Regions from separate parts of the Xylanimonas protaetiae genome, predicted to be linked through region 2. Evidence: riboswitches for the same ligand, from Rfam matches in the RefSeq annotation. Region 2 holds a riboswitch; the other holds the start of a gene.
The links. Region 2 has a riboswitch for thiamine pyrophosphate ahead of ET471_RS06275 (thiamine ABC transporter substrate-binding protein). Riboswitches for the same ligand answer to the same signal wherever they lie in the genome.
Positions count from the first base shown of each region.

Region 1: it holds a riboswitch for thiamine pyrophosphate, as region 2 does, so the genes downstream of both, thiM (hydroxyethylthiazole kinase) here and ET471_RS06275 (thiamine ABC transporter substrate-binding protein) in region 2, are expected to answer to the same signal.

Region 1 is NZ_CP035493.1:2,467,361-2,482,176, forward strand. It holds gene ET471_RS11390 (phosphatidate cytidylyltransferase) at 1-538, shown strand, start outside; gene rlmN (23S rRNA (adenine(2503)-C(2))-methyltransferase RlmN) at 550-1,698, shown strand; gene ET471_RS11400 (DivIVA domain-containing protein) at 1,695-2,252, shown strand; gene ET471_RS11405 (hypothetical protein) at 2,444-2,767, shown strand; gene ET471_RS11410 (class I SAM-dependent methyltransferase) at 2,789-3,562, shown strand; gene ET471_RS11415 (hypothetical protein) at 3,572-4,387, opposite strand; gene dxr (1-deoxy-D-xylulose-5-phosphate reductoisomerase) at 4,508-5,671, shown strand; gene thiD (bifunctional hydroxymethylpyrimidine kinase/phosphomethylpyrimidine kinase) at 5,702-6,766, opposite strand; gene thiE (thiamine phosphate synthase) at 6,763-7,479, opposite strand; gene thiM (hydroxyethylthiazole kinase) at 7,476-8,312, opposite strand; TPP riboswitch at 8,301-8,401, opposite strand; gene ET471_RS11440 (purine-cytosine permease family protein) at 8,559-9,992, shown strand; gene ET471_RS11445 (M50 family metallopeptidase) at 10,002-11,300, shown strand; gene ispG (flavodoxin-dependent (E)-4-hydroxy-3-methylbut-2-enyl-diphosphate synthase) at 11,385-12,533, shown strand; gene ET471_RS11455 (GNAT family N-acetyltransferase) at 12,557-13,486, shown strand; gene ET471_RS11460 (DUF4914 family protein) at 13,634-14,816, shown strand, end outside.
Region 2 is NZ_CP035493.1:1,384,403-1,399,218, forward strand. It holds rRNA gene ET471_RS06260 (23S ribosomal RNA) at 1-3,012, shown strand, start outside; rRNA gene rrf (5S ribosomal RNA) at 3,128-3,244, shown strand; gene ET471_RS06270 (DUF4235 domain-containing protein) at 3,326-3,571, opposite strand; TPP riboswitch at 3,748-3,852, shown strand; gene ET471_RS06275 (thiamine ABC transporter substrate-binding protein) at 3,923-5,005, shown strand; gene ET471_RS06280 (ABC transporter permease) at 5,044-6,753, shown strand; gene ET471_RS06285 (ABC transporter ATP-binding protein) at 6,753-7,784, shown strand; gene ET471_RS06290 (aldo/keto reductase) at 7,847-8,713, opposite strand; gene ET471_RS06295 (dihydrofolate reductase family protein) at 8,834-9,448, shown strand; gene pgi (glucose-6-phosphate isomerase) at 9,519-11,234, opposite strand; gene ET471_RS06305 (copper homeostasis protein CutC) at 11,356-11,883, shown strand; gene ET471_RS06310 (GNAT family N-acetyltransferase) at 11,822-12,898, opposite strand; gene ET471_RS06315 (ABC transporter substrate-binding protein) at 13,020-14,324, shown strand; gene ET471_RS06320 (LacI family DNA-binding transcriptional regulator) at 14,383-14,816, opposite strand, start outside.

The DNA.
Region 1 (14,816 bases), 1.1 Mb from region 2:
GCGCGACGTCGCGGCGTCCGCGTTCGCGGCGACGTACGTGCCGTTCCTGGCCGGGTTCGTGGTGCTGCTGCTCGGGCAGCACGACGGCCGCTGGCTCGTGGCGCTGTTCATCCTGCTCGCGGTGGCGAACGACACGGGCGGGTACATCGCCGGCGTGCTGTTCGGCAAGCACCCGCTCGCGCCGACCGTCAGCCCCAAGAAGAGCTGGGAGGGCATGGCCGGCTCGGTCGTCCTGACGACGGCCGTGGGCGTCGTCGGCGCCCACCTCGTGCTCGACAAGCCGTTCCTGCCGGACGGGGGGCACCCGTTGCTGGGCTCGTCGCTCGTCCTCGGCCTCGTGCTGGGCTTCATGACGGCCGTCACAGCGACGGTGGGCGACCTGGCGGAGTCGCTGCTCAAGCGCGACCTAGACTTGAAGGACATGGGTTCGCTCCTCCCCGGGCACGGGGGCGTGCTGGACCGGGTCGACTCGATCCTCGTCACCGCACCGTTCGTCTACCTCGTCCTGTCGGTGGCCGTGTCGGGTCCCGCAGCGTAAGGAAGTCCCGCATGGCCACCACCGAGGTCCGTCCAGGAGACCAGACCAAGCCGATCGCGCTCCAGATGGCGCCGCGCCGCGTCGTCAAGGCGCCGCGGCACTTCGCCGACCTCACGCACGCCGAGCGCGTCGCGGCCGTCACGGAGCTGGGACAGCAGGGGTTCCGGGCCAAGCAGCTGGCCACGCACTACTTCGCGCACTACACCGCCGACCCCGCCGACTGGACGGACCTGCCGGCGGGCGCGCGCGACGCGCTCTCCGAGGCGCTCTTCCCGACGCTCCTGACGCAGCGCCGGACGCTCAAGGCCGACAAGGGCACCACGGTCAAGACCCTGTGGGGCCTGCACGACGGCAGCCGGATCGAGTCGGTGCTCATGCGCTACCCGCGGCGCTCCACGCTGTGCATCTCGAGCCAGGTCGGCTGCGGCATGGCGTGCCCGTTCTGCGCGACCGGGCAGCTCGGCTTCACCCGCAACCTGTCCACCGCCGAGATGCTGGAGCAGGTCCGGCTCGCCATGCGCTCGCTCGCCGTGGGCGAGATCCCGGGCGGTCCCACGCGCCTCAACAACCTCGTCTTCATGGGCGAGGGCGAGGGCCTCATCAACTACAAGGCGATCATGGCGTGCATCCGCACGCTCGTGGCCGAGGCGCCTGACGGCTTCGGCATGAGCGCCCGGAACATCACCGTCTCCACGGTCGGGCTCGTGCCGGGCATGAAGAAGCTCGCGGCCGAGGGCCTGCCGCTCACGCTCGCGCTGAGCCTGCACGCGCCCGACGACGACCTGCGCAGCGAGCTCGTGCCGATCAACACGAGGTTCAAGGTCGACGAGGCGCTCGACGCCGCCCGCGCCTACTTCGACGCGACGGGCCGCCGCGTGTCGATCGAGTACGCGCTCATCAAGGACATGAACGACCACGCCTGGCGTGCCGACCTGCTGGGCAAGAAGCTCAACGCCCGCGGCAGGGGCTGGGTGCACGTGAACCCGATCCCGCTCAACCCGACCCCCGGGTCGATCTGGACGGCGTCGGACCGTGCCGTGGAGGCCGAGTTCGTCGCTAGGCTGCGGGGGCACGGGATCCCGACGACGGTTCGGGACACCCGGGGTTCGGACATCGACGGCGCCTGCGGGCAGCTGGCCGCCGAGGAGGAGGACGAGTGAGCAGCAGCTCTCTGTTCGGCACCGTGTCGGTGCTGAAGACCGGGTACGAGAAGGACGAGGTCGACGAGTTCTTCGACCACGCCCGCCAGGCGTACGAGGGCCGCACGGCCCAGCCCCTGACGGCCGCCGAGATCCAGCAGGCGACCTTCGACCTGGTGCGCGGCGGCTATGACACGCACGAGGTGGACGCCGCGCTGGACCGTCTGGAGTCGGCGTTCGTCGCCCGGCAGCGCGCCGAGTTCGTCGGCGCCCACGGCCAGGACGCATGGATGGGCGCCCTCGCCGAGCGCGCCCGCACGCTGTACGGCCGCCTGGGCCGCCCGGACGGCGACAAGTTCGCCCCGGCGGACCGCGGCCAGCAGGGCTACGACAAGGACGATGTCGACGCGCTGTGCGACCGCCTGGTCGGCTACTTCGACCGTCAGGAGCCGCTGACGTCCGCCCAGCTGCGGTCGGCGACGTTCGCCGCCGCGCGCGGCGAGGACGCCTACGCCGAGGGCCCGGTCGACGCGTTCTTCGCGCGGGCCGTGGAGGTCCTGCTCGGCGTCGAGTGACGCCGGCGGCGTCCCCGAGAGACGTCACGAGGGCATCGCGGGTCGCTCCCGCGGTGCCCTCGTGTCGTTCCCCGGGGTCGTCCGGCGCCGCTTGGCGAACACCTGGTGAACATCTCAGGACTCGGGGGCCGTCCTCCGGCCGCCCGCCGCTAGGTTCGACCGCGACGTCCCCGTAACCACCAGGAGGAAAGATGTCCGCTCCCGCCACCGCCCCCAAGCTCACGCCCGCCGTCGCCGCCTGGGCCGACCGCCAGACCACGCCCGGCCTGGGCCTCACCGAGGCCCTCGCCGACCTGCACCAGGACTGGTCGGCCGGCCCCGCCGCCAACCACGACGAGCACCTGCGCCGCCTCGGCGCCATGAACGAGCTCGCCGACGCCCTGCGCGCCGCGACCGTCCACGCCGCCCTGGAGGCGGTCGAGGCCGGCCTGCCGGCCAAGGAGGTCGCCGCGACCGTCGGCTCCACCGCCGCCACGGTCACCAAGTGGGTCAAGGAGGCTCGTGCTGCCGCCTGAGAGCCGGTAGCGTCCGCGGACATGACTGCCTTCCAGCAGATCGTCCGCGGCCCAGGTCGCAAGCCCCACCACGTCGTGGTCCGCCAGCTCGCGCGCGGCTTCGACGCGGTCAACGCCCACGTGTGGTGGAGCCACAACGACCACTTCCACGGCTGGGTCCTGCGCCGCCTCCGGGCGGCGCGGGGCCCGGCCGTCGTCGTCGACGTCGGCTGCGGCGCCGGCACGCTCGTCGCAGCCCTGCGGGCCCGCGGCGGCCGCGTGGTGGGCATCGACCCCGACGACCTCATGGCCCGCACCGCCGCAGAGCGCTTCGCCGCCGACGACGGCGTGACGATCGCCCGCACCTCGTACTTCGACCTGGCGCGCGGCGACGGCCTCGTGCCCGCCGCCGGCGTCCGCGGCCTGACGATGATCGCCTCGTTCCACCACCTCGCCCACGAACGAGGTCTCGAGGCGACCCTCGAGCACGCCCGCGCGCTGCTCGCCCCCGGCGGGCGCCTCGTCGTCGTCGGCCTGGCCAGGCCGAGCGTGACGGCGGACTACGTCGTCGACATGGTCTCCGTGGTGCTCAACCCGCTCATGGGGCTCGTCAAGCGGGCGCAGGGCCTGACGTTCCGGCGCGCGGCTCCCGCCGAGGCGGGCCGCAACGAGGCGGGCATGCCGGTGCGCGACCCGGACGAGACCTACACGGACGTCGCCCAGGCCGCCGCACGCGTGCTGCCGGGGGCACGCGTGCGACGCCGGCTGTGGTTCCGCTACTCGCTGGAGTGGACGGCGGAGCGGTCCGCCGCGTAGCGGGGGCTGTCAGCAGCGCGGCGCCACGGGCTCCCCGGTCCCGGTGATGACGTACGCGTCCGACACCCAGTTCCGCGGTCCGATCCGGTACCAGAGGTTCGTGGTGCCGCGCGTCCCCGTGACCGTCGTCCCCCGCAGGTGGCACGTCAGCGGCACCTGCGCGGTGTTCGCGGCGAGCCCGACGGCCCGGTACCCCGTGCCGGGCCCGGAGCGGACCGTGAGCGGCTGCACGGGCGAGTCGATGGTTCCCTTCGGTGCGTTGCCCTGCCACAGGTAGGTGACCTTGATCCACGCGTTGCTGGTCAGGCGCAGCCCCTGGAGGAAGGTGCCGTCGGCGAGGTCGATGCCGGCCGGGTTGAGCACCTGCCGCCCGAACCCGTCGAGGCCCCCCGCGTACCCGAGCCGGAACGCCGCGGACGCCTGGGGCGTGCCGACGGGCAGGTCCGTCGCGAAGTGCCGGGTGGTGGACCAGTAGTCGTCGCCGATGTTCCACGGGCCGACGTCCCACACGGGTGCGTACTCGCACCGGCCCGTCGAGGGTGCGCACACGCGCACCGAGTACGCGCCCGTCCCGTCCGCCGAGAGCGCGCTCGTGGAGGGCAGGGCGACGAAGTGGTCGTTCTCCGTGATGACGTGCCCGTTCGCCGTCGTCCGGCCGACCAGGCCTTCGCGCGTGGCGAAGATCGTGTGCGTGCTGCCGTCGCTCGCGTCGGCAGCGGCAGGGGAGGCGAACGCCACGGTGGCGCCCGCCGTCAGCAGCATGACGACGCCGGTCAGGATCCGGCGCCGAGGCCCTCTCAGGGACCGCAACTCGCAAGTGACCATGACAGGAACGTAATTACGGCCACGCAAGGCCGCGACCTGGGGAGTTATCGGCGCGGGCCGTTGTCAAGCACCGACACGCACGAAATCGTCACGTTCCCGGCGCCTGGAAAGATGGCTGCCATGCGCTCCGTCACCCTCCTCGGCTCCACCGGTTCCATCGGCACGCAGGCCATCGACGTCGTCCGCCGCCACCGCGACCGCTTCCGCGTCGAGGCCCTCAGCGCCGGCGGGGGAGACGTCGCCCTGCTCGCCGCGCAGGCCGCCGAGCTCGGCGTGCGCGCCGTCGGCGTCGCCGACCCCGCCCGGACCGACGCGCTGCGCGCGGCGCTCGCCGCCGCGGGCTCCCGGGCCGAGGTGCTCGCCGGACCCGACGCCGCGACGCAGCTCGCCGGGCGCGGCGCCGACGTCGTCCTCAACGGCATCACCGGGTCCGTAGGGCTGCGGCCCACGCTCGCGGCGCTCGCGGCGGGGTCGACGCTCGCGCTCGCCAACAAGGAGTCGCTCGTCGTCGGCGGGGCGCTCGTCAAGGCGGCGCAGCGCCGTCCGGACCAGATCGTGCCGGTCGACTCCGAGCACAGCGCCATCGCGCAGTCGCTGCGCTCGGGCACGCACGCCGAGGTGCGACGGCTGGTCCTCACGGCGAGCGGCGGCCCGTTCCGCGGTCGGTCGCGCGACGACATCAAGGCGGTCACGCCCGACCAGGCGCTCGCGCACCCCACGTGGAGCATGGGCCCGGTCGTCACGGTCAACTCGGCGAGCCTCATGAACAAGGGCCTCGAGCTCATCGAGGCCCACCTGCTCTTCGACGTCCCGGTCGAGCGGATCACGGTCGTCGTGCACCCGCAGTCGGTCGTGCACTCGATGGTGGAGTTCGTCGACGGGTCCACCATCGCGCAGGCGAGCCCGCCCGACATGCGCCTGCCGATCGCGCTCGGCCTGTCCTGGCCCGACCGCCTCGATCCCGTCTCCGCGCCGTGCGACTGGACGCAGGCGACCGCCTGGACGTTCGAGCCGCTCGACGAGACGACGTTCCCGGCCGTCGGCCTGGCCCGGGCGGCCGCCGCCGCGTCCGCGACGCACCCCGCCGTCTACAACGCCGCCAACGAGCAGGGCGTCGCGGCGTTCCTCGCGGGCCGGATCGGGTTCCTGGACATCGTCGACACGGTCGAGCGGGTGCTCGGCGAGCACGACGGCGTCGCGGCCGCCGCCGTCATCCTCGCCGACGTCGAGGGCGCCGAGGCGTGGGCGCGCGCCCGGGCGGACGAGCTGCTCGCGCGGCGCTGAGACCGAGCATCCCCTGAGGGGCGCCTCGGCTCAGCGCGCCGCCCAGCCGTGGTCGACGGGGCCGTGCCCCGACCAGGCGCCCGGCGCGCCCGGCACGCCCAGCAGCCCGGTGCCGCCGACGTGCAGCGACCGGCCGGCGGCCAGCGCGCCCGTCAGGTAGTCCTTGGCCGCCCGGACCGCCGCAGGCCACCCGCCGGCGCCCGGGCGCAGCACCGCGCACGCCGAGCTGAGCGTGCACCCGGTCCCGTGCGTGTTGCGGGTCGCGACGTGCGGGCCGGCGAGCGCGACGACGACGCCGCCCGGCCCGGCCAGGTGGTCGACGGCGAGGCGGGCGGCGGCCGCGTGGTCGCCGGTGCCGCGGGAGGCAGCCTCGCCGGGCGCCTCGGGCGCCTCGGGCGCCTCGGGCGCCTCGGGCGCCTCGGGCGCCCCGGTGGCCGGCAGGTGCCCGCCCTTGACCAGCGCCCACCGGCCGCCCGCGGGCGCGGGTGCACCCTGCGCGGCCGCGAGCGCGAGGATCGCGCGGGCCTGGTCGGCCGCCTCGGCCGCGTCGCGGGCCTCGTCGGCGCCCAGCAGGACGGCGGCCTCGGCGAGGTTGGGCGTGACGAGGTCGGCCAGCGGCAGCAGCCGCTCGCGCAGCACGGCCTCGGCCTCACGGGCGAGCAGCCGGTCGCCCGACGTCGCGACCATGACGGGGTCCAGCACCACGACGGGCGCCGCCACCCCGGCCCGGGCGGCCATGGCGCGCAGCCCCTCGATCGCGTCGGCGACCGCCCCGGCGACGGCGGCGTCGCTCGTCATGCCGATCTTCACGGCGTCGACCGCGACGTCGGCCAGCAGCGTCTCGAGCTGGGCCGTGACCATGTCGGCCGGCACGGGGTGGACGCGCGTGACGCCGACGGTCGACTGGGCCGTCAGGCCCGTGAGCACCGCGCAGCCGTAGCCGCCGAGCGCCGCGAACGTCTTGAGGTCCGCCTGGATCCCGGCGCCGCCCGAGGGGTCGGAGCCGGCGACGGTCAGGGCGACGACGGGGTGCCCGGCGGGGCGCCGGCCATTCGCCCCGTCCGCCGCGGTGCCGCCCGCGGCGGGCCGGCTCATCGTGCCCGCCACGCGTGCGCGAGCGCGGCCGTCGCCGCGCGCGGGTCGGGCGTGCCGCACACCGCCGAGACGACCGCGGACCCCACGGCGCCCGCCGCGCGCAGCGCGGGCACGTCGACGGCCCGCAGGCCGCCGATGGCGACGCAGGGCGGCGCGCCCGCCGCGCGGGCGGCCGCGGCGACGGCGGCGAGCCCGTCGAGCCCGATCGCCGGGCGGGCGTCCGCCTTCGACGTCGTCGCGTGCACGGGCCCGACGCCCAGCAGGTCGAGGGTGCCGGCCGGGAGCGCGGCCGCGGCGACGGCCTCGGCGGGCGTCGTGACGCTCAGGCCCAGGTGCCGGCCGGGCCCGAGCAGCCGGCGGGCCGCCACGGGGTCGAGGTCGTGCTGGCCGACGTGCGCGCCGTCGGCGCCGATCGCGAGCGCGACGTCGACCCGGTCGTCGACGACGAGCGGCACGCCGGCCGGGCGCAGCACCGCGAGCAGTGCCTCGCCCAGCGCCGCGAGCTCGCGCGTGCTCGCGCCCGGGTCGCGCAGCTGCACGGCGGTGACGCCGCCCGCGAGGGCGGCACGCACCGTGTCGAGGACGCCCGCAGGACCGCCGCACCGCACGGTGTCGGTCACGAGGTAGACGGCCGGGTCGAACGCGCCGCGCACGCCCGGTCCCGCGGGCGAGGCGCCCGGTCTCACGGCCGCCGCGGCCAGGTCCGCGCTCATGCCGCCGCCCCCACGGGCTCGGCCACGAGCCCGGCGCGCGCGCCGACGACGGCGGGCTCGACGTCGTCGATCCGGTCGAGCAGCGCGACGGCGAACGACCCGGTCGTGGGTGCCGTCGCGGCCGCGAGCTCGCCCGCGACGCACATCCACGCGGTCGCCGCGGTCGCGGCCAGGAGCCGGTCGTCGGTCACCGCGGCGCACGCCGCGACGAGCGCGCCGAGCGAGCACCCCACGCCCGTCACGCGCGTGAGCAGCGGGTGGCCGGAACGCACGCGCACCACGCGGGCGCCGTCGGTGACGAGGTCCACCGCCCCGCTCACGGCGACGACGGCCCCCGACTCGCGGGCGAGGCGCAGCGCCGTGGCGCGCACGCCGTCGGGCGTGTCCAGCGAGTCGACGCCGCGCCCGCCCTGCCCGCCGGCCAGGGCCGCGACCTCCGACGCGTTGCCCCGCACGATCGTGGGCCCGACGGCGAGCAGCTCGGCCGCCAGGGCCGTGCGCAGGGGCAGCGCCCCGATCGCGACGGGGTCGAGCACCCACGGCGTCCCCGCGTCGACCGCCGCGTGCGCGGCGACGCGCATCGCGTCGGGCTGCTCGCCCTCGACGGTGCCGAGGTTGGTCAGCAGCCCGTCGGCGACGCGCGCGAACCCGCCCGCCTCGACGGGCGTGGCGACCATCGCGGGCGCCGCGCCCGCGGCGAGCAGCACGTTCGCCGTGACGTTCGTGACCACGGTGTTCGTGATGCAGTGGACGAGCGGGCCGGTCGCCCGGACGGCGGTCACCACGCCGGCGACGTCGCCGGGGGTGAGGACGGACGGCATGACGGTGCTCATGAGCGTTCCCTTCGCTAGCACTACCTAGATCAGGTTCGACGGGTGCATCTCAGCCGGACCGTCCAGGTCCGGCGCCCCGCGCCGACGCCCACCCTAACCGCGGCTAGGGTGTGCCTGCGCCCCTGACCAGGGGCCGCGTCCAACGGGAGTCCGGGATCCGCGCAGCGGCCGCCGGGCTGAGAGGGCGGCCGGGTGCCGCCGACCGATCGAACCTGTCCGGCTCACACCGGCGTAGGGAGGACCGTGATGGCGTCTGCCGTCCCCGTTCGCGAACCTGTCCACGGCCCCGGCGAGGCACCACCCGCCGAGGGCTCCGTCGAGGCCCCCGTCACGCTCGACGGACCGCCCGTGCGCGTGCACCGCGGGCGCGACCACCTCGGGCTGTGGGCGAGCCTCGGCGTCAGCCTGCTGGTGCCCGTGGTCGCCGTCTACTTCGTGCCCACGTCGCTCGCCGCGACGTTCGTCGCGATCGGTGTCGGCACCCTGGTCGGGTGCGGGCTGCTCGGGGCGGTCGCGGCGATCGGCGCCCGCACCGGCGAGCCGGCCATGGTCGTCTTCCGCGGCCTGCTCGGCGCCCGCGGGTCGTGGGTGCCCACCGCGCTCAACGTGCTGCAGTGCCTGGGCTGGGCGTGCTTCGAGGTGTGGATCATCGGCCGCGCCGCCTCGGGCGTCTGGCCGCAGGTGCCGCGCTGGGTGTTCGTCGTGGCCGCCGGGGTGGTCGCCACCGCGATGGCGCTGCGGCCCCTCGGGTCGGCGGCGCTGCTGCGGCGCGCCGCGGTCGTCGTCGTCGTCGCGTGCTCGGCGTACTTCCTCGTCGACGCCGCCCGGCGCCCGCTCGGGCCCGTCGGCGCGGGCGGGTGGCGCGGGCTGTGGACCAACGTCGACCTCGTGGCCTCGATGTCGGTGTCCTGGATCCCGCTCGTCGCGGACTACACCCGGCACGCGCGGCGCGGCACCGCGCGGGGCACCGGCGTCGCCGTCGGCGTCGGGTACGGCCTGGCCTCGGCGGCGTTCTTCTGCGTCGGGGCGCTCGGCCTGCTCGCCTACCGCCCGGCCGACGGCGACCTGGTCGCGGCGCTGCTCGCCGTGCCGGCGGGCGCGGTCGCCCTGGCGATCCTCGCCGCCGACGAGGTGGACCAGGCGTTCGCGAACGTCTACTCCACGGCCGTGAGCCTGCAGAACGTCGCACCGCGCGCCGACCGCCGCCTGCTCGCGCTCGGCGTGGGGGCGGTCGCTACCGCGCTGGGCGTCCTGGTCGACGACGGGTACGCGTACGAGGGGTTCCTCCTGCTCATCGGCGCGGTGTTCACGCCGCTCGGGGCGGTGCTCGTCGTCGACCACTGGGTGGTGCGCCGCGGCCGCTACGACCTGCGCGCCGCGGCGCCCGCGCGGCCCTGGCTGTTCGTGCCGTGGGTGGCGGGGTTCGTCGCGTTCGAGCTCGTCACGCCGACGTTCGTCGCGCTGTGGCCGGCGTGGGGCACGGCCTGGGGGCGGGCGCAGGCGGCGCTCGCCATCCCGGCCGACAACGGGTGGTCGGCGGTCGTGGCCGCGCTCGTGGTGGCCGGGGCGCTCACGCTCGCGGTCGCCCCGCTGGACCGCCGCCACGCGGACCGGGCGGCACGCGACGCCCCGCAGGTCGCCACGCCCGCCGCCCAGGAGGCGGTCAGCCCGGGCGCCTAGGCTGGGCGGGTGAGCATCGTCGTCGGGATCCTGGTCGTCGTCATCGGCGTCGCCCTGTCCATCGCCCTGCACGAGGTCGGGCACATGGTGCCCGCCAAGAGGTTCGGCGTGCGCGTCAGCCAGTACATGATCGGGTTCGGCCCGACCCTCTGGTCGCGGACGAAGGGCGAGACGGAGTACGGCCTCAAGGCGTTCCCGCTGGGCGGGTTCGTGCGGATGGTCGGCATGATGCCCCCGGCGCCCGCGGGCGCCCGCCGGACCGGCCGCGGCTTCTTCTCGCAGGTCATCGCGGACACGCGCGACCAGTCGGTCGAGGAGATCCGCCCCGGCGAGGAGCACCGCGCGTTCTACAACCTGTCGACGCCCAAGAAGCTCGTGGTCATGCTCGGCGGCCCGGTGATGAACCTCTTCCTCGCGGTCGTCATGACGGCGTCGTTCTTCGCCATCGGCCTCACGCAGCAGACGACGACGGTCGCGTCGGTGAGCGCGTGCGTCCCGACGGCGACCGGCGCACCCTGCGACGCCGCCGACCCGGCGCCCGCCACGGCCGCGGGCCTCCAGCCGGGCGACCGCGTCGTGTCCTACGACGGCCAGAGCACCACGACGTGGCGCGCCCTGCTCGAGGCGATCGACGGCACGGCGGGCCGTGCGGTGCCCGTCGTCGTCGAGCGCGCCGGGCAGGAGGTCACGCTCACCGTGACGCCCGTGGACGCGGAGCGCGCCGTCGTCGACGCCGCGGGCACCCCGGTCACGGACGCCGACGGGAACGTCCAGACCGTCAGCGGGGCGTTCCTCGGGCTCTCGCCCACGCTGGCGCGCCAGTCGCTGCCGCTGCGGGAGGTCCCCGGCGAGGTGGGCCGCATGTTCACCGGCACCGCCGAGGCCGTCGTCACCTTCCCGGCGAAGGTGTGGCAGGCCGCCCAGTCGACCTTCTCCGACACCCCGCGCAGCGCGGACGGCGTGATGTCCGTGATCGGCGTGGGCCGCACCGCCGCCGACGTCGCGGGCATGGACGCCTCCGTGCTCGACCGGGTCGCGATCATGCTCAGCCTGCTCGCCTCGCTGAACATGGCCCTGTTCGTGTTCAACCTGATCCCGCTGCTGCCGCTCGACGGCGGGCACGTCGTCAACGCCCTCTACGAGGGCGCGAAGCGCCAGGTCGCGCGCTTCCGCGGCGTGCACCCGCTGCCCGGCCCCGCCGACGTCGCACGCATGATGCCGGTGGCCTACGTGATGTTCGTGGTGCTGCTCGGCTCGGGCGTGCTGCTCATGGTGGCCGACGTCGTCGACCCCGTGAAGATCTTCTGACGACGCGGTAACCAGCGCTCGGACGGCGCGGGCGAGCCCCCGCGACAGGGGGATACTGGGCGGGTGACTGCGATCAATCTCGGTATGCCCTCCGCGGCTGCTCCCGGCGCTGCGCCCGTCCTCGCCCCCCGCCGCCCCACGCGCAAGATCAAGGTCGGCAAGGTCGAGGTGGGCGGCGACGCCCCCATCAGCGTCCAGTCCATGACGACGACGCCCACCACGGACGTCAACGCCACGCTCCAGCAGATCGCCGAGCTGACCGCGGCCGGCTGCGACATCGTGCGCGTCGCCGTGCCGAGCGCCGACGACGCCGAGGCGTTGCCGACCATCGCCCGGAAGTCGCAGATCCCCGTCATCGCCGACATCCACTTCCAGCCCAAGTACGTGTTCGCCGCGATCGACGCCGGCTGTGCCGCCGTCCGCGTGAACCCGGGCAACATCCGCAAGTTCGACGACCAGGTCAAGCAGATCGCCCAGGCGGCCAAGGACGCCGGCGTCTCGCTGCGCATCGGCGTCAACGCCGGCTCGCTCGACCCGCGCCTGCTGGCGAAGTACGGCAAGGCCACCCCGGAGGCCCTCGTCGAGTCGGCCGTGTGGGAGGCGTCCCTCTTCGAGGAGCACGACTTCCACGACTTCAAGATCTCGGTCAAGCACAACGACCCGGTGGTCATGGTGCGCGCCTACGAGATGCTCTCCGAGCGCGGCGACTGGCCGCTGCACCTCGGCGTCACCGAGGCGGGCCCGGCCTTCCAGGGCACCATCAAGTCCGCCACGGCGTTCGGCGCGCTGCTCAGCAAGGGCATCGGCGACACCATCCGCGTGTCCCTCTCGGCCCCGCCCGTCGAGGAGGTCAAGGTCGGCAACCAGATCCTCCAGGCCCTCAACCTGCGCCCGCGCAAGCTCGAGATCGTCTCCTGCCCGTCGTGCGGCCGGGCCCAGGTGGACGTGTACACGCTCGCCGAGCGGGTCACCGCCGGGCTCGAGGGCCTCGAGGTGCCGCTGCGCGTCGCCGTCATGGGCTGCGTCGTCAACGGTCCGGGCGAGGCCCGCGAGGCCGACCTCGGCGTCGCCTCCGGCAACGGCAAGGGCCAGATCTTCGTCAAGGGCGAGGTCATCAAGACCGTCCCCGAGTCCGAGATCGTCGAGACGCTCATCGAGGAGGCGCTGCGCATCGCCGAGTCGATGCCGGTGCCCGAGGGCGACGGCCCCGGCCCGCTCGTGACGGTCGGCTGAGACCGGGACACCGCGAGGTCGACGTGGACCGGGTCGTCGCTGACACCGCCACCGCCGGACCGGCGGTCGTGCGGCTCGCGCGCGTGCTCGGCGCCGCCGACCTGCCCGCGGCGCTCGCCGTCTGCGCGCAGGACCCCGTCGCCGCCGTGCTCGCGTCGTCGCGCCTGGAGATCGCGGCCGTGGCCGGTCTGGCCGCCGCGGGCGGCCAGGTGTGGGGGTGGCCCGCCGTCGGGCCGCTGCAGGCGGTCTGCTGGGCGGGCGCCAACCTCGTCCCCGTCGTCCCCGCGTCCCTCGGGGACGACGCCGCGGAGGCCGTCGAGGCGTTCGCGCGCACGGCCCGCGGCCAGGGCCGCCGGTCGTCGTCGATCGTGGGGGAGTCGGGGGCGGCGCTCGCGCTGTGGGCCAGCCTCGAGCGGCACTGGCCGCGCGCCCGGGAGATCCGCGCGCACCAGCCGTCGCTCGCCATCGCGCGCGACCCCGACGTCGAGCCCGACCCGCGCGTGCGCCTCTCGCGGCCCGAGGAGCTGAACATCGTGCTGCCCGCGTGCGTCGCGATGTTCACCGAGGAGGTCGGCTACTCGCCCGTCGCCGGGGGAGGCACCGCCTACCGGGAGCGCGTGCGCTCGCTCGTGGCCGAGGGCCGCTCGTACGTGCGGCTCGCCGCCGGGACGCCCGGCGACCCGTACCGGCGGGTCTCCCCGCTCGTCGAGTTCAAGGCCGAGCTCGGCGCGGTCGCGCAGGGCGTCGCGCAGGTGCAGGGCGTGTGGGTGGACCCCGCCGTGCGCGGCACGGGGCTGTCGGAGGGCGGGATGGCTGCCGTCGTCGCCGACGCCCGGCGCCGGGTGGCGCCCGTGGTGTCGCTGTACGTCAACGGGTTCAACGTGCGGGCGCTGCGCGCGTACCGGCGCGTGGGGTTCGAACAGGTCGGGACCTTCGCCACTGTCCTGTTCTGACCTCGCCGTGCTGTCGTGAGGTATGACCTCCACTGCCGCCTGGGTCGGTGACCGATCGGAGCGCGACACCGTCGCCCGTGCACCCGGCGAGGCAGTGTTGCATCGGGCAATGGACGACGTGCTCCGGAAGCTCACGCTCCCCCGTACCTGGCCGCATGCCTCGAGGCGGCCCGCAGCATCACGATCCCGGCCAGCCGGGCCGAGCTCTACGAGCTCTCCCTGGGCGGCGCCGGCGCCGACACCTTCGACATCGGCTTCGACGTGCCGGGCCGCGGCTTCGTCAAGGAGGGCGACGTCGTCCGCTGCCGCAACGGCATCTCGGTCAACTACGTCGAGGACTACATCCGGCGTCGCGACCCCGACTGCATGCGCATCGGCGACGACCTCCCCTCGGACAAGCCGCGTTTCGCCGCCGACTACGGGCCCTTCGCCCCGGTCAAGGCGGCCACGCTCGCATGGCTCGCGGAGCAGGACCTCATCGTCGTCCCGTTCAAGGCCGGCGGCCCCCGCCTCGGCAGCCCGTCCCTGGCCGTCATCCCGAAGAACTGCGGGTTCTTCGGCACGGCGCTGGTGGACCTCCAGGGCTTCTTCACGTTCGACGAGCTGGGCCCGTTCGCCCCGCGCTCGATCCTCTACCTGGCCCCGCCGTTCCGGCACACGCACTTCGACGGCAAGCAGGTGGTGGTCCACGACCGCACCGAGACCCTGCACGAGATCTGGGCCTACAACCTGTACCCGGGGCCGAGCGCCAAGAAGGGCGTCTTCTCCGCGTTGCTCGACATCGGCACGCAGGAGGGCTGGATCACCGCGCACGCCTCGGCCGTCCGCGTGACGACGCCGTACGAGAACGAGACCGTCGTGATGCACGAGGGCGCCTCGGGCGGCGGCAAGTCCGAGATGTGCCAGGACCTGCGCCGCGAGGAGGACGGCCGCGTCCTGCTCGGCACCAACGTCGTCACCGACGAGCCGTACGCCATCACGCTGTCCGAGGCCTCGCGCCTCGAGCCCGTCACGGACGACATGACGCTGTGCCACCCGTCGCTGCAGCGCCCCACCAGCGGCAAGATGACGATCGCCGACGCCGAGGACGGCTGGTTCGTGCGCGTCGACAACCTCACGAGCTACGGCGAGGACCCGCACCTCGAGCGCGCGATCATCCACCCGGACGAGCCGCTGGTGTTCTTCAACATCGAGGGCAAGGTGGGCGCGACGGCGCTGCCCTGGGAGCACGTCACCGACGACGCCGGCAAGCCCTGCTCGAACCCGCGCGTCATCATCCCGCGCAACCAGATCAAGGGCATCGTCGACGAGCCGGAGGAGGTCGACGTCC
Region 2 (14,816 bases):
GAGGATGTCCGAATGGGGGAACCCACCTGCAGTCATGTGCAGGTACCCGCACCTGAATATATAGGGTGTGTGGAGGGAACGCCGGGAAGTGAAACATCTCAGTACCGGCAGGAAGAGATATTCCGTGAGTAGTGGCGAGCGAAAGCGGATGAGGCCAAACCGTACACGTGTTAAAGCTGTCAGGCGTTGCGTGTGCGGGGTTGTGGGACCTTCTGGGGAGATCTGACAGTCTCCCAACCAGTGAGAAAGCCGCGTCATAGTCGAACCGCATTGAGAGGCGGACCGTAGAGGGTGCTAGTCCCGTAGACGAAATGATGCGGCCTGGTGGAGGGGATCCCAAGTAGCACGGGGCCCGAGAAATCTCGTGTGAATCTGGCAAGACCACTTGCTAAGCCTAAATACTACCTAGTGACCGATAGCGGACTAGTACCGTGAGGGAAAGGTGAAAAGTACCCCGGGAGGGGAGTGAAATAGTACCTGAAACCGTGTGCCTACAATCCGTCGGAGCCTCCCTAGCTGGGGTGACGGCGTGCCTTTTGAAGAATGAGCCTGCGAGTTAGTGCTCGGTGGCGAGGTTAACCCGTGCGGGGTAGCCGTAGCGAAAGCGAGTCCGAACAGGGCGTGATAGTCGCCGGGTCTAGACCCGAAGCGAAGTGATCTAGCCATGGGCAGGCTGAAGCACTGGTAAGACAGTGTGGAGGGCCGAACCCACCAGGGTTGAAAACCTGGGGGATGACCTGTGGTTAGGGGTGAAAGGCCAATCAAACTTCGTGATAGCTGGTTCTCCCCGAAATGCATTTAGGTGCAGCGTCTCGTGTTTCTTGCCGGAGGTAGAGCTACTGGATGGCCGATGGGCCCTACCAGGTTACTGACGTCAGCCAAACTCCGAATGCCGGTAAGTTTAAGCGAGGCAGTGAGACTGCGGGGGATAAGCTCCGTAGTCGAGAGGGAAACAGCCCAGATCACCGGCTAAGGCCCCTAAGCGTGTGCTCAGTGGGAAAGGATGTGGAGTTGCACAGACAACCAGGAGGTTGGCTTAGAAGCAGCCACCCTTGAAAGAGTGCGTAATAGCTCACTGGTCAAGTGATTCCGCGCCGACAATGTAGCGGGGCTCAAGCACACCGCCGAAGCCGTGGCAGCGCAGCGACACCCAAGCCGCGAACTTGATTCGTTGGTTCAGGGGCTGTGCTGGGTAGGGGAGCGTCGTGTGGACAGTGAAGCCGCGGGGTGACCCAGTGGTGGAGACTACACGAGTGAGAATGCAGGCATGAGTAGCGAATGACGGGTGAGAAACCCGTCCGCCGAATGACCAAGGGTTCCAGGGCCAGGTTAATCCGCCCTGGGTAAGTCGGGACCTAAGGCGAGGCCGACAGGCGTAGTCGATGGACAAGGAGTTGATATTCTCCTACCGGCGAAGAACCGCCCATACCGAACCCAGGAATGCTAAACGCCCCAAGGGCGCCATCGTGGTCTTCGGACCACACCGGCGCCGGCGGCGCGTGACCCGACCTGGCAGTAGGTAAGCGTATTAACAGGGGTGACGCAGGAAGGTAGCCCGGCGTGGCGATGGTAGTCCACGTCCAAGGCCGTAGCCCGACACCTAGGCAAATCCGGGTGTCACACAGGGTGAGAGCTGATAGTGACCGCGTATGCGGGAAACGGGTGATCCTCTGCTGCCAAGAAAAGCCTCGACGCGAGGTTCTAGCCGCCCGTACCCCAAACCGACTCAGGTGGTCAGGTAGAGAATACCAAGGCGATCGAGCGAATCGTGGTTAAGGAACTCGGCAAAATGCCCCCGTAACTTCGGGAGAAGGGGGGCCTGAACCGTCAACCACCTAGCGTGGGGACGCGGGGAGGGCCGCAGAGACCAGGGAGAAGCGACTGTTTACTAAAAACACAGGTCCGTGCGAAGTCGCAAGACGATGTATACGGACTGACGCCTGCCCGGTGCTGGAAGGTTAAGAGGACGGGTCAACCTTTGGTGAAGCCCAGAATTTAAGCCCCAGTAAACGGCGGTGGTAACTATAACCATCCTAAGGTAGCGAAATTCCTTGTCGGGTAAGTTCCGACCTGCACGAATGGCGTAACGACTTCTCCGCTGTCTCAACCGCGAGCTCGGCGAAATTGCACTACGAGTAAAGATGCTCGTTACGCGCAGCAGGACGGAAAGACCCCGGGACCTTTACTATAGCTTGGTATTGGTGTTCGGTGCAGTTTGTGTAGGATAGGTGGGAGACTATGAACCCCGGGCGCCAGCTCGGGGGAGTCAACGTTGAAATACCACTCTGACTGCAACGGATATCTAACCTCGGTCCGTCATCCGGATCAGGGACAGTGCCTGGTGGGTAGTTTAACTGGGGCGGTTGCCTCCCAAAATGTAACGGAGGCGCCCAAAGGTTCCCTCAGCCTGGTTGGCAATCAGGTGTCGAGTGCAAGTGCACAAGGGAGCTTGACTGTGAGACCGACAGGTCGAGCAGGGACGAAAGTCGGGACTAGTGATCCGGCGGTGGCTTGTGGAAGCGCCGTCGCTCAACGGATAAAAGGTACCCCGGGGATAACAGGCTGATCTTGCCCAAGAGTCCATATCGACGGCATGGTTTGGCACCTCGATGTCGGCTCGTCGCATCCTGGGGCTGGAGTAGGTCCCAAGGGTTGGGCTGTTCGCCCATTAAAGCGGTACGCGAGCTGGGTTTAGAACGTCGTGAGACAGTTCGGTCCCTATCCGCTGCGCGCGCAGGAAACTTGAGAAGGGCTGTCCCTAGTACGAGAGGACCGGGACGGACGAACCTCTGGTGTGCCAGTTGTACTGCCAAGTGCACCGCTGGTTAGCTACGTTCGGGAAGGATAACCGCTGAAAGCATCTAAGCGGGAAGCCTGCTTCAAGATGAGGTTTCCATGAACGCAAGTTCTGAAGGCACCCAGCGAGACCACTGGGTAGATAGGCCGGATGTGGAAGGCAGGACCAACGACTGCCGCAGCTGACCGGTACTAATCAGCCAACAACTTCAACACACACACTTACACTTGCTACGCGTCCACTGTGCGGTTCCCGAGAAACGGGCAACCACCCCCACCCCCGCCCCCGACCAGGGCGGGAACACGGGGGCACCCGACAACTCGATACTGTTACGGCGGTCATAGCGTAGGGGAAACGCCCGGTCCCATTCCGAACCCGGAAGCTCAGCCCTACAGCGCCGATGGTACTGCCCTGGAGACGGGGTGGGAGAGTAGGACGCCGCCGGACACCCTTCAACGAAAGACCCCGCACCCACCGGTGCGGGGTCTTTCGCACACCCAGGATCGGGAGTCCCGGACGAGAGACGGCTCAGGCGGCCGGCTTCGCGGCGAAGCGTGCGACGGCGCGGGCGGCACCCCGGTGCGCGAGCCGGCGGGCGAGGACGGCGACGCCGCCGGACACCGCGGCGAACGTGACGGCCTGGACGATGGTGATCTCGTCGTTGTCGAGGTCCTTCGGGGCGGACCGGCCGGTGCTCTTCTCCCAGATCATCCCGACGGCCTTCTGGGCCAGCCAGCCCGCCGCCAGCGTCAGCACCGCCGTGCCGATCTTCACGGTCAAGGGTTCGTCCCTCGTGGTCACGTGCGTCCTCCCGGCTCTGCGCCGAACGGTGGTCGTCGTCGCTGGTCCACGGTATCCCCAGGCCGGAGGCGGGCGCCCGGGGGCGGGCCCCCGGACCGGTCATCCGCGAGACACGGTCGAGCGGTCCGGACCTGGGGCGTTACGCTGGTGGGGAACGACAGGGGAGCGCCACCGGGCGCTGAGAGTGCGGACCACCGCAGACCCTCGAACCTGATCCGGCTAGCACCGGTGGAGGAAGTCGGGCTTCTCGATCCCTGTGCGCTGTCAGCGCGCTCACGCGACGACGGTGCACGGGCCCCCTTCTCGACCCTGAGGAGGATCACCATGACAGCCAAGTCACTGCGCGCCCGCGCCGCGGCCGTCGTCGCCGTCGGGCTGCTGCCCGCCCTGGCCGCGTGCTCGAGCGGTACGCCGAGCGGCGGTGCGAGCCCGAGCGGCGGCGACACCGTCACGCTCGTCACGCACGACTCGTGGGCGGTCTCGGACGACGTCATCGCGAAGTTCGAGCAGGAGAGCGGGTTCACGGTCAAGCAGGTCGCCATGGGCGACGCCGGCACCCTGGCCAACCAGGTGGTGCTGACCCAGGGCTCGCCCGTGGGCGACCTCGTCTTCGGCATCGACAACACGTTCGCGTCGCGCGTCATCGACGCCGGCGCGCTCGAGCCCCACGTCCCGGCCGGGCTGGCCGAGTCGGCCACGCCGCTCGTCCTCGGCGACGGGGCGCTGATCCCGATCGACCTGGGCGACGTCTGCGTCAACACCGACGTCGCGTGGTTCCAGGAGCGGGGGCTCGCCGAGCCCGAGACGCTCGAGGACCTCGCCAAGCCCGAGTTCAAGGACCTCATGGTCGCGCTGAACCCCGCGTCGTCGTCGCCGGGCATGGCGTTCATGCTGGCCACCATCGGCGCGTTCGGCGACGACGGGTTCGGCGGCCAGGGCTGGACCGGCTACTGGGAGGCGCTCAAGGCCAACGGCCTCAAGGTCGCCGACTCGTGGGAGGACGGGTACTACACGGAGTTCTCCGGCGCGGGCGAGGGTGGCACGCGACCGATCGTCGTGAGCTACTCGACGTCGCCGGCGTTCACCGTGACCGACGACGGCACGGCCACCACGACGCGTGCCCTGCTCGGCACGTGCTTCCGGCAGGTGGAGTTCGCGGGAGTCCTCGCCGGCGCCCAGAACCCCGAGGGGGCCCGCGCGCTGCTCGACTTCCTGGTCTCGCAGCCGTTCCAGGCCGACATCCCCGGTCAGATGTACATGTACCCGGCCGACTCCTCGGTCGAGCTTCCGGCCGAGTGGACGCAGTTCGCGCCGCTCTCGGACGCCCCGTTCGAGGTCGACCCCGCGGACATCGCCGCGAACCGCGACGCCTGGCTCGACCAGTGGACCGCCGCCGTCGGCGGCTGACCGCACACGACGCGGCTGGGGGTGCTGCAATGGCCGGGATGACCCGCGCCCGGGCCGCCGTCTCGGCACCCTCAGCCGTGTGGTGGGGAGTGGCCGTGCTGCTGCCCCTCGCCTTCCTCGGCGTGTTCTTCGCCTGGCCCGCGGTCACGCTGGTCGCGCGCGGGTTCCTCGCCGAGGGCGGTGGCGTGGACCTCGGCGGGCTGCGCGACGTGCTGGGCAACCCGCGCACGTGGCGGCTCGTCGGGACGACGCTCGCGCAGGCGACCGCCGGGTCCGCGGCGTCCGTGCTGCTCGGGCTGCCCGTGGCGTACCTGCTGTACCGGACGCGGTTCCCGGGGCGCGGGCTGCTGCGCGGCCTGGTGACGGTGCCGTTCGTGCTGCCGACCGTCGTCGTCGGCGTCGCGTTCCGGGCGCTGTTCCAGACCGGCGGGCTGCTCGGCTGGGCGCACCTGGACGGCACCTTCGTGGCCGTCGTCGTCGCGCTCGTGTTCTTCAACGTGTCCGTCGTCGTGCGGACCGTGGGCGGGCTCTGGGAGCGGCTCGACCCGCGTGCCGAGCAGGCCGCGCGGGCGCTCGGGGCGTCGCCCGCGCGGGCGTTCCGCACCGTGACGCTGCCCGCGCTGAGCCCGGCCCTAGCCTCCGCCGCGGCCGTCGTGTTCCTGTTCTGCGCGACGGCGTTCGGCGTCGTGCTGGTGCTCGGCGGGCTCGGGTACGGGACCGTCGAGACGGAGATCTACCGGCGCACCACGCAGTTCCTCGACCTGCGCACCGCCGCGGTGCTCTCCATCCTCCAGCTCCTGGTGGTCACCCTCGCCCTGTGGGTCGCCGGGCGCGCCCGCGCGCGCCGCGAGCGCGCGCTGCACCTCGAGCACGAGGACGTCGCCGCGCACCGGTGGAGCGTGCGCAGCGTGCCCGACGTCGCCGCCGCGGTGGCGACGTCGGTCGTCGTCGGCGGGCTCGTCGTACTGCCGCTCGCCGGGCTCGTGGGGCGCTCGTTCCGGGGGCCCGACGGCGCCTGGGGGCTCGCGAACTACCGGGCCCTCGGCACCACGGGCGGGCGCAACGCGCTCGCCGTGACGGTGTGGGAGGCGCTCGCGAACTCGGTGCGCACGGCCCTCGTCGCGACGGTCATCGCGGTCGTCGTCGGGGGGCTCGTCGCGCTGGTGGTGTCGCGTCGGCCGCGCGCCCGCGTCGCGCGGAGGGCCGTCGGGCTGCTCGACGCCGTCGTCATGCTGCCACTCGGGGTGAGCGCGGTGACCGTCGGGTTCGGGTTCCTCATCACGCTCGACCGGCCGCTCGGGCTCGACGTCGACCTGCGCACGTCCGGGCTGCTCGTACCCATCGCGCAGGCCGTCGTCGCCGTGCCCCTCGTGGTGCGCACGGTCCTGCCCGTGCTGCGCGCGATCGACCCGCGCCTGCGGCAGGCGGCGTCCGTGCTGGGCGCCGCGCCCGGACGCGTGCTGCGCGACGTCGACCTGCCGATCGCGCTGCGGTCGCTCGGGCTCGCGATCGGGTTCGCGTTCGCGGTGTCCCTGGGCGAGTTCGGCGCGACGGCGTTCCTCGCCCGGCCCGACTCCGCGACGCTGCCCGTCGTCATCTTCCGGCTCATCGGCCGGCCCGGGGCGGAGAACTACGGCATGGCGCTGGCCGCGTCCGTGGTCCTGGCGGTGCTCACCGCCGTCGTCATGATGCTGGCCGAGCGGCTACGGGGGGACCGCGCCTCGGGCGCGGCCGGAGGGGAGTTCTGATGGGCTCTGTGGACGAGACGACGGCGGGCGGAGGGCTCTCCGTGCGGGGGGCCGTCGTGCGGTACGACGACGGCGGGCGCGGCGGCGCCGGGACGACGGTCGCGGTCGACGGCGTGGACCTCGACGTCGCCGACGGCGAGATCCTTGCGCTGCTCGGGCCGAGCGGGTGCGGCAAGTCGTCGCTCCTGCGCGCCGTCGCGGGGCTCGAGCCGCTCGCGGGCGGCACCGTCACGTTCGACGGCGTCGACCTGGCCGGGGTCCCCGTGCACCGGCGCGGGTTCGGCCTGCTGTTCCAGGACGGGCAGCTGTTCGCCCACCGCGACGTCGAGCGGAACGTCGCCTACGGGCTCGAGATCGCCGGCATGCCACGGGCCGAGCGCGTCGGGCGGGTGCGCGAGCTGCTCGACGCGGTAGGGCTCGGCGGGTACGCGCACCGGGCGGTGTCCACGCTGTCGGGCGGCGAGAAGCAGCGCGTGGCGCTCGCGCGGGCGCTCGCGCCGCGGCCACGGCTGCTGCTGCTCGACGAGCCGTTCAGCGCACTGGACCGCGCGCTGCGCGAGCGCCTCGCCGACGACGTCCGGGACGTGCTGCGCGCGACCGGGACGACGGCGGTGTTCGTGACGCACGACCACGACGAGGCGTTCACGGTCGCGGACCGGGTGGGCGTCATGAAGGCCGGGAGGCTGCTCCAGGTGGCGGCGCCCGAGGAGCTGTGGCGGGCGCCCGCGTCCCGCGCCGTCGCGGAGTTCCTCGGCTACCAGGCGTTCGTGCCGCAGCGTGACGGCGTGCTCGCCGTCGGGCCGACCGGCCTGCGGGTGCTGCCCGGCGCGGAGGCGACCGGGTGGCCGGGGCGGGTCGTGGCCGGCACGTTCCGGCGCGGGCGCACCGAGGTGACCGTCGACGTCGACCTCGGCGCCGGTGCTGAGCGCGTCGTCGCCCTCCAGGACGGCGGGACGGGCGCGGAGCCGGGCTCTGCCGTCGTCGTCGGGCTGGACCCGGCGGGCTGCGCCGTCGTGCCGACGACGGACTGACCCGGCCGGTCTGCCCGGCCGGTCGTGCCCGGCCGGGCCAGCCCGGTGGTGCCGGGCGACCGTCAGGCCGCCGAGAGGCGGGCGATCTCCTCGGCGGTGAGCGTCAGCGTCGTCGCTGCGGCCGAGTCCTCGATGGAGGCGGGGCGCGAGGCGCCCGGGATCGGGATCACGACGGGGGCCAGGGCGAGCTCCCAGGCCAGGCAGACCTGGAACGGGGAGACGCCGTGGGCCTCGGCGACCTCGACGAACGGCGCGTACGTGTCGCCGAGCTCGCCCGAGCGGGCGAGCGAGATGCCGCCCAGCGGGCTCCACGGCAGGAACGCGATGCCGAGCTCGGCGCACAGCTCGAGCTCGGGCAGCGAGGAGCGGAAGCGCGGCGAGAACTGGTTCTGCACCGAGACCAGGCGGCCGCCGAGGATCTCCTGCGCTTCGCGGATCTGCTCGGGGTTGGCGTTCGAGATGCCGGCCATCTGGATGACGCCCTCGTCGAGCAGGTCGCGGATCGCGCCCACGGAGTCGGCGTAGGGGACGTCCCAGTCGGGGCGGTGGAACTGGTAGAGGCCGATGGCGTCCACGCCCAGGCGCTTGGCGGACGCCTTGGCGGCCTCCTTGAGGTACTCGGGGCGGCCGTTCAGCGTCCACGAGCCGTCGCCGGGGCGCAGGTGGCCGCCCTTGGTGGCCACGAGCACGTCGCCGACGTCCGAGCCGTAGGTGCGCAGCGCCTCGGCGATGAGCTCCTCGTTGTGGCCCACCTCGTGGGCGTCGCGGTGGTAGGCGTCGGCCGTGTCGACGAGGGTCACGCCGGCGTCGAGCGCGGCGTGGATGGTGGCGATCGAGCGCTCGCGCTCGGGGCGGCCCTCGAGGGACATCGGCATGCCGCCGAGGCCGATCGCGCCGACCTGGCGGCCGCCGATGGTGCGCTGCTGCATGAGGTGACTCCTGTGTCGTCTGTCGAATCGTTCCGACGACGACGATAGACCCGCGGCCGACGAGATGTCAGGCCCGTGGACGTCTACCGTCGTGACATCGACCACGACCGGAGGACCCCCATGGGCACCATCGTCTCGACCCTGTTCTGCTCGCTCGACGGCGTCGTCGAGATCGACCCCGAGTGGCACTTCCCGTACTTCGACGACCAGATGGGCGCCGCGGTCACCGACGACTACGCCGACGTCGACGTCGTCCTGCTCGGGCGCGTCACGTACGACAGCTTCGTGGGCGCCTGGCCCGACCGGGAGGCCGCGGGCGAGCAGGACGCGCAGTTCGCCAAGCTCCTGGGCGACACCCGCAAGGTGGTCGCCACACGCGGCACGGCCGACCTCGGCTGGCGCAACGTCGAGGCCACGGCCGACGTCGTCGCCACGGCCCGCGGGCTGCGCGAGGACCCGGGCGTCGGCAAGGTGGTCGTCCCCGGGTCGGTCTCGGTCGTCCGGCAGCTGCTCGCAGCCGGCCAGCTCGACGAGCTGCGGCTCCTGGTGCACCCCGTCGCCGCCCGCAAGGGCACCCGCCTGTTCGACGACGGCGACGAGCGCTACGCCCTGCGGCTGCTCTCGGCGGAGGCGTTCGGCACCGGCGTCGTCCGCCTCGTCTACACCCCGACGACGCCCCCCGAGGCGCGGACGTACGACGACGTCAAGCAGCACGACATGCCTCAGGCGGAGTAACCGTCGAGCGACTCTGGATGTCCGCGTACGGGCTGTCGTACGCGGACATCCAGAGTCGCTCGGCCGTCCGTCAGGAGTGGCGGAGGGTGCGGTAGCGGCGGACCAGCGACTGCGTCGACGGGTCCTGGGTGGCCAGGGCCGTCTCGTCGCCCTGGACCGCCGGGGCTACCTCGAGGGCTAGCTTCTTGCCCAGCTCTACGCCCCACTGGTCGAAGGAGTCGATGCCCCAGACGATGCCCTGCGTGAACGTGATGTGCTCGTAGAGCGCGACGAGCTGGCCCACCACCGACGGCGTCAGCGCCGGGGCGAGGATCGACGTCGTCGGGCGGTTCCCGGAGAACACGCGCGCGGGCACGATGTGCTCCGGCGTGCCCTCCTCTCGCACCTCCGCCGCCGTCTTGCCGAAGGCCAGCGCCTTGGTCTGGGCGAAGAAGTTCGCGAGGAACAGCTCGTGCACGTCCGCGCCCGCGGCGACCGCGCCGCCGTCACCCTCGGCGTCGACCAGCGGGTACGCCGGCTTGGCGACGGCGATGAAGTCGGCCGGGATGAGCTGCGTGCCCTGGTGGATGAGCTGGTAGAAGGCGTGCTGGCCGTTGGTGCCCGGCTCGCCCCAGAACACCTCGCCGGTCGCGGTGGTGACGGGTGTGCCGTCCCAGCGCACCGACTTGCCGTTCGACTCCATCGTGAGCTGCTGCAGGTAGGCCGCGAAGCGGTGGAGCTGCTGCGCGTAGGGCAGCACCGCGTGCGACGCCGCGCCCAGGAAGTTGACGTACCAGACGTTGAGCAGGCCCATGAGCGCGGGCACGTTCTGGGCCAGCGGCGTCGTGCGGAAGTGCTCGTCGATCGCCCGGAAGCCCGCGAGCAGCTCCCGGAAGCGGTCCGGGCCGATCGCGATGGCGACCGAGGTGCCGATCGCCGAGTCGACCGAGTAGCGTCCGCCGACCCAGTCCCAGAACCCGAACGCGTTGGCCGGGTCGATGCCGAACGCCGCGACCTTGTCGAGCGCCGTGGAGACGGCGACGAAGTGCTTGCCGACCGCGGCGCGGCGCGCCTCCGCGGTGTCCTCGACGACGCCGCTGGCCACCAGGGAGTCCAGCAGCCAGGCGCGCGCGAGGCGCGCGTTCGTCAGCGTCTCGAGCGTCCCGAAGGTCTTCGAGGCGACGATGAACAGCGTCGTCTCCGGGTCGAGGTCCTTCGTCTTCTGCGCGACGTCGGTGGGGTCGATGTTGGAGACGAAGCGCACCGTGAGGCCCGCCTGGCGGTACGGCTCGAGCGCCTCGTAGATCATCACGGGGCCCAGGTCGGAGCCGCCGATGCCGATGTTGACGACCGTCGTCACCGGACGGCCGGTCACGCCCGTCCACTCGCCCGAGCGCACCTTGTCGGCGAACGCCGAGAGCTTGTCCAGCTCCGCGGCGACGTCGGCGTCGACGTCCTGGCCGTCCACCACGAGCGCGGGCTGCGTGCCCGGCGCGCGGCGCAGCGCGGTGTGTAGCACCGCGCGGTCCTCGGTGACGTTGATGCGCTCGCCCGTGAACATCGCTTCGATGCGCTCGGTGAGGTTCACCTCCTGCGCGAGCCGCACCAGCAGCGCGAGCGTCTCGTCGGTGACGAGGTTCTTCGACAGGTCGACGAACAGGTCACCGGCCTCGAGGGTGAGCCGCTCGGCGCGCTCCGGGTCGGCGGCGAACCAGCCGCGCAGGTCGGCGGTCAGGCTCTGGTGGTGGGTGGCGAGGTCGGCCCAGGCGCTGGTGCTGGTGGGGTCGACGGGTGCGGGCGTCGTCATGGGGTCCACGGTAACGACGGGAGGAGTGGTCCGCGCAGGGTTCCGGCGCATGGTCTCGTGACACGTGTCCCACCGGCGTCGCGCGTGGACAGGTGCGCCCGCCGCGCGGCAGGCTCGCGTCGTGCCCCGCCCCGTCGCCCTCGAGATCGCCGTCCAGGACGTCGCCGGCGCGCTGACGGCGTCGGGCGCGGTGGACGAGGCGGCGCTCGCGGCGCTCGCCGACGCCGCGGGCGGCGCGGACCTGACGTTCCACCGGGCGTTCGACGTCGTCGCCGACCGTGGCCAGGCCCTCGCGGACCTGCGGCAGGCCGACGTGCGGCGCGTGCTGACGTCGGGCGGGGCGCCCTGCGCCGCCGACGGCCTCGCGGAGCTGCGACGCCTCGCGCCCCTCGCGACCGGCCTGGGCGTCGAGCTCATGGCCGGCGGCGGCGTGCGGCCGGGCGACGTCGCCGCGCTCGTCGCGGCGGGCGTCGACGCCGTCCACCTCTCGGCGCGGCGCGCCGTCGCGGAGGCGGCCGGCCCGGGCGGCGGCCCGGCCGGCTACGACGTCACGGACGCCGACGTCGTCGCGGCCGCGGCTTCCGCCGTCACGTCAGCCGCTGCCAGATCGCCGCACCGCCCGCCGGCCGGAACCCCATCGCCACGTTGATGCCGAGCATGTGGTCGTTCTCCTCGGCGTTCCACGTGTGCACGCGCCGGACGTCGGGGCGCAGCGCGGCGAGGTGGCGCAGGTTCGCCACCTTCATGGCCATGCCCAGGCGGTGACCGCGGTGGGGCGCCAGCACGATGGTGTCCCACTGGAACGCGCACTGCTGCGCGGGGAGCCACGCCAGCATCGTCATGCCCGCGAGCTCGCCGGAGGCGACGTGCTCCGCGGCGGTGATGACGTACTCGCGGCCCTGTTCCACCTGCCGGGCGGCCATGCGGCGCACGCGCTCGGCGTCCCACGGGTCCTCGCGGAAGTCGAGGGCGCCGACGGGCGCGTCGGTGGACATCCGCGTCTCCAGCAGGGCGAACGCGTCGAGCCACCGCTCGGGGACCGTGCTGTCCCAGCGGTGCAGGCGGTAGCCGCCGGTGCGGCCCGCGGCGTCGGCCTCGAGAGCGTCGAGGAGACCGGGCGCCACCGGCGTCTCGAGCAGCGAGCGGCGGTCCACCTGGGCCAGCTCGTAGCCGTGCGCGCGGGCGAACCGCACGCCCGCGTCGTCGGCGGGGGCGGCGCCCGAGCCGGTCGGCGGGAGCAGCGGCGGCGACCCCGGCGACTCGCGGAACTCGCTCTCGGCCTGGAGCGTGCCGCGGCCGGCGTCTGCCGCGACCCGCTCGCCGCGCTCCAGCAGGGCGGCACCGAGGCCTCGGCGGCGGTGGTCGGGGTGCACCTGCACCTCGACCCACGCGGTGTGCCGGTTCCCCCGCAGCGGCAGGTCGACGCCCAGCCGCCCGACGACGGTGTCGGCGTCGTCGAGCGCGACCACGAGCGTGTGCGCGCTGTCCTCCTGGTGCGCCAGCCGGTTCGCGGACTCGACGGCGCGCACCGCCTGGTCGTCGTGCCCGTCGCGGGCCACGCAGACCGCGCGGTCCAGCGCGGCGACGCCCTCGTGCGCCCAGCCGGGGGAGGAGCCCGCAGGGTCCGGGGCCACCTCGAGCAGCCGCCACGACGCGTTCGCCATACCACGAGGGTCGGCCGGCGCACGGGCGATGTCACCCGTTTTTGACACGGCGCGTCGCGGCCTGCAACCCTCACGCGCGACACCTGCCTGTCGACCCCCGAGCGAGCACCGAGGTTCACCCATGACGACGACCAAGCGCACCTCCCTAGCCCTCGCGGTGGGCGCGACCGTCGCCCTCCTGGCCGCCGGCTGCGCGGGCAGCGAGGCTCCGGGCGGGCTCGACGACGTGCAGACCATCACCTGGTGGCACAACTCGACGACGGGCGCGGCCAAGGATTACTACGAGCAGGTCGCCAACGACTTCGAGAAGGCCCACCCGGGCGTCAACGTCGAGGTCACCGCGCTCGAGCACTCCGACATGCTCGCCCGGCTCTCGGAGACGCTCGGCTCGAACGACCCCGAGCAGGTGCCCGACGTCTTCATGTCCCGCGGCGGCGGCGAGCTGCAGGGCGAGGTCGCGGCCGGCGTGACGCGCGACCTGACCAAGGTGGCGGCCGACGAGCTCGCCAAGACGAGCCAGTTCACCGGCGACTACACGATCGACGGCAAGACGTACGCGCTGCCGTACTCGATGGGCATCGTCGGCTTCTACTACAACGCCGACCTGTTCGCCCAGGCGGGCATCACCGACGTCGTGCCCAACCCGACCATCGACCAGTTCGACGAGTGGGTCGACAAGCTCCAGGAGGCCGACATCACACCGCTCTCCGTGGGCGCCGGCGACAAGTGGCCCGCCTCGCACTACTGGTTCTACGACGTCGCCCGCGAGTGCGCCCGCACGACCATCGACGCCGCGGTCGCCGCGAAGAGCTACACGGACCCGTGCTTCGTCAAGGCCGGCGAGGACCTCCAGGCGCTCGTCGCGAAGAAGCCGTTCAACGACGGCTACATGACCACCGTGGCCCAGCAGGGCCCGTCCTCGGCGTCCGGCCTGCTCGCGAACGGCAAGGTGGCCATGGAGCTCGCGGGCCACTGGGAGCCGGGCATCCTCGCCGGCCTGACCGCCGACGGCCAGGTGCCGGGCTTCCTCAAGTGGTTCGCCTACCCGACCTTCCCGAACCAGGCCGGCGACCCCGTCGACCAGGTGGGCGGCGGCGACGCGTGGGAGGTCTCGACGTCGGCGCCCGACGTCGCCGTCGACCTCGCCAAGTACCTGCTGTCCGACAAGGTCCAGCAGGGCTTCGCCGCCCTCAACATGGGCCTGCCTACCAACCCCGCCGCGGCCGGCTCCGTCGCCTTCCCGACGCTCAAGGACGTCGTCGCCGCGCGTGACAAGGTCGGCCAGGCGCCGCAGCTCTACCTCGACACGCGGCTGGGCAACGCCGTCGGCGACCCGATGAAGGCCGCCATCGCGGACCTGTTCGCCGGGAACGGCAGCCCGCAGGCGATCGTCGACGCCGTCACGGCCGCGGCCAACGCCGAGTGACACGAAGGACGCCGCGCCCCGGTGGGGGCGCGGCGTCCTTCGTCGTCTCGCAGGTCCGCTACAGCACGGGCGGCGGCGACGTGGACTTGCGCACCACCAGCCGTGCCGGGAGCCGCACGTGCGTCTCCGCCTCCTGGCCGTCGAGCAGGGCGAACAGCATCGTCACGGCGCGCGCGCCCATCGCCTGGAGCGGCTGCGCGATCGTCGTCAGGCGCGGGCTGGCGCTCGCGGCCTCGGGGATGTCGTCGAAGCCCACCACGGAGAGGTCGTGCGGGACGCGCATGCCGAGCTCGTGCGCCACCTCGATGACGCCGAAGGCCGACAGGTCGTTGGCGGCGAAGACGGCCGTGGGCCGGTCCGGCATCGTGAGCAGCTCGCGGGCGGGCTCCGTGGTCCACGCGGCGCGGTAGCCGCCGTCGCGCACCAGGTCGGGGTCGAACGGGATGCCGGCCTCGGCGAGCGAGAGGCGGTAGCCCTGCTCGCGGCGGTGCG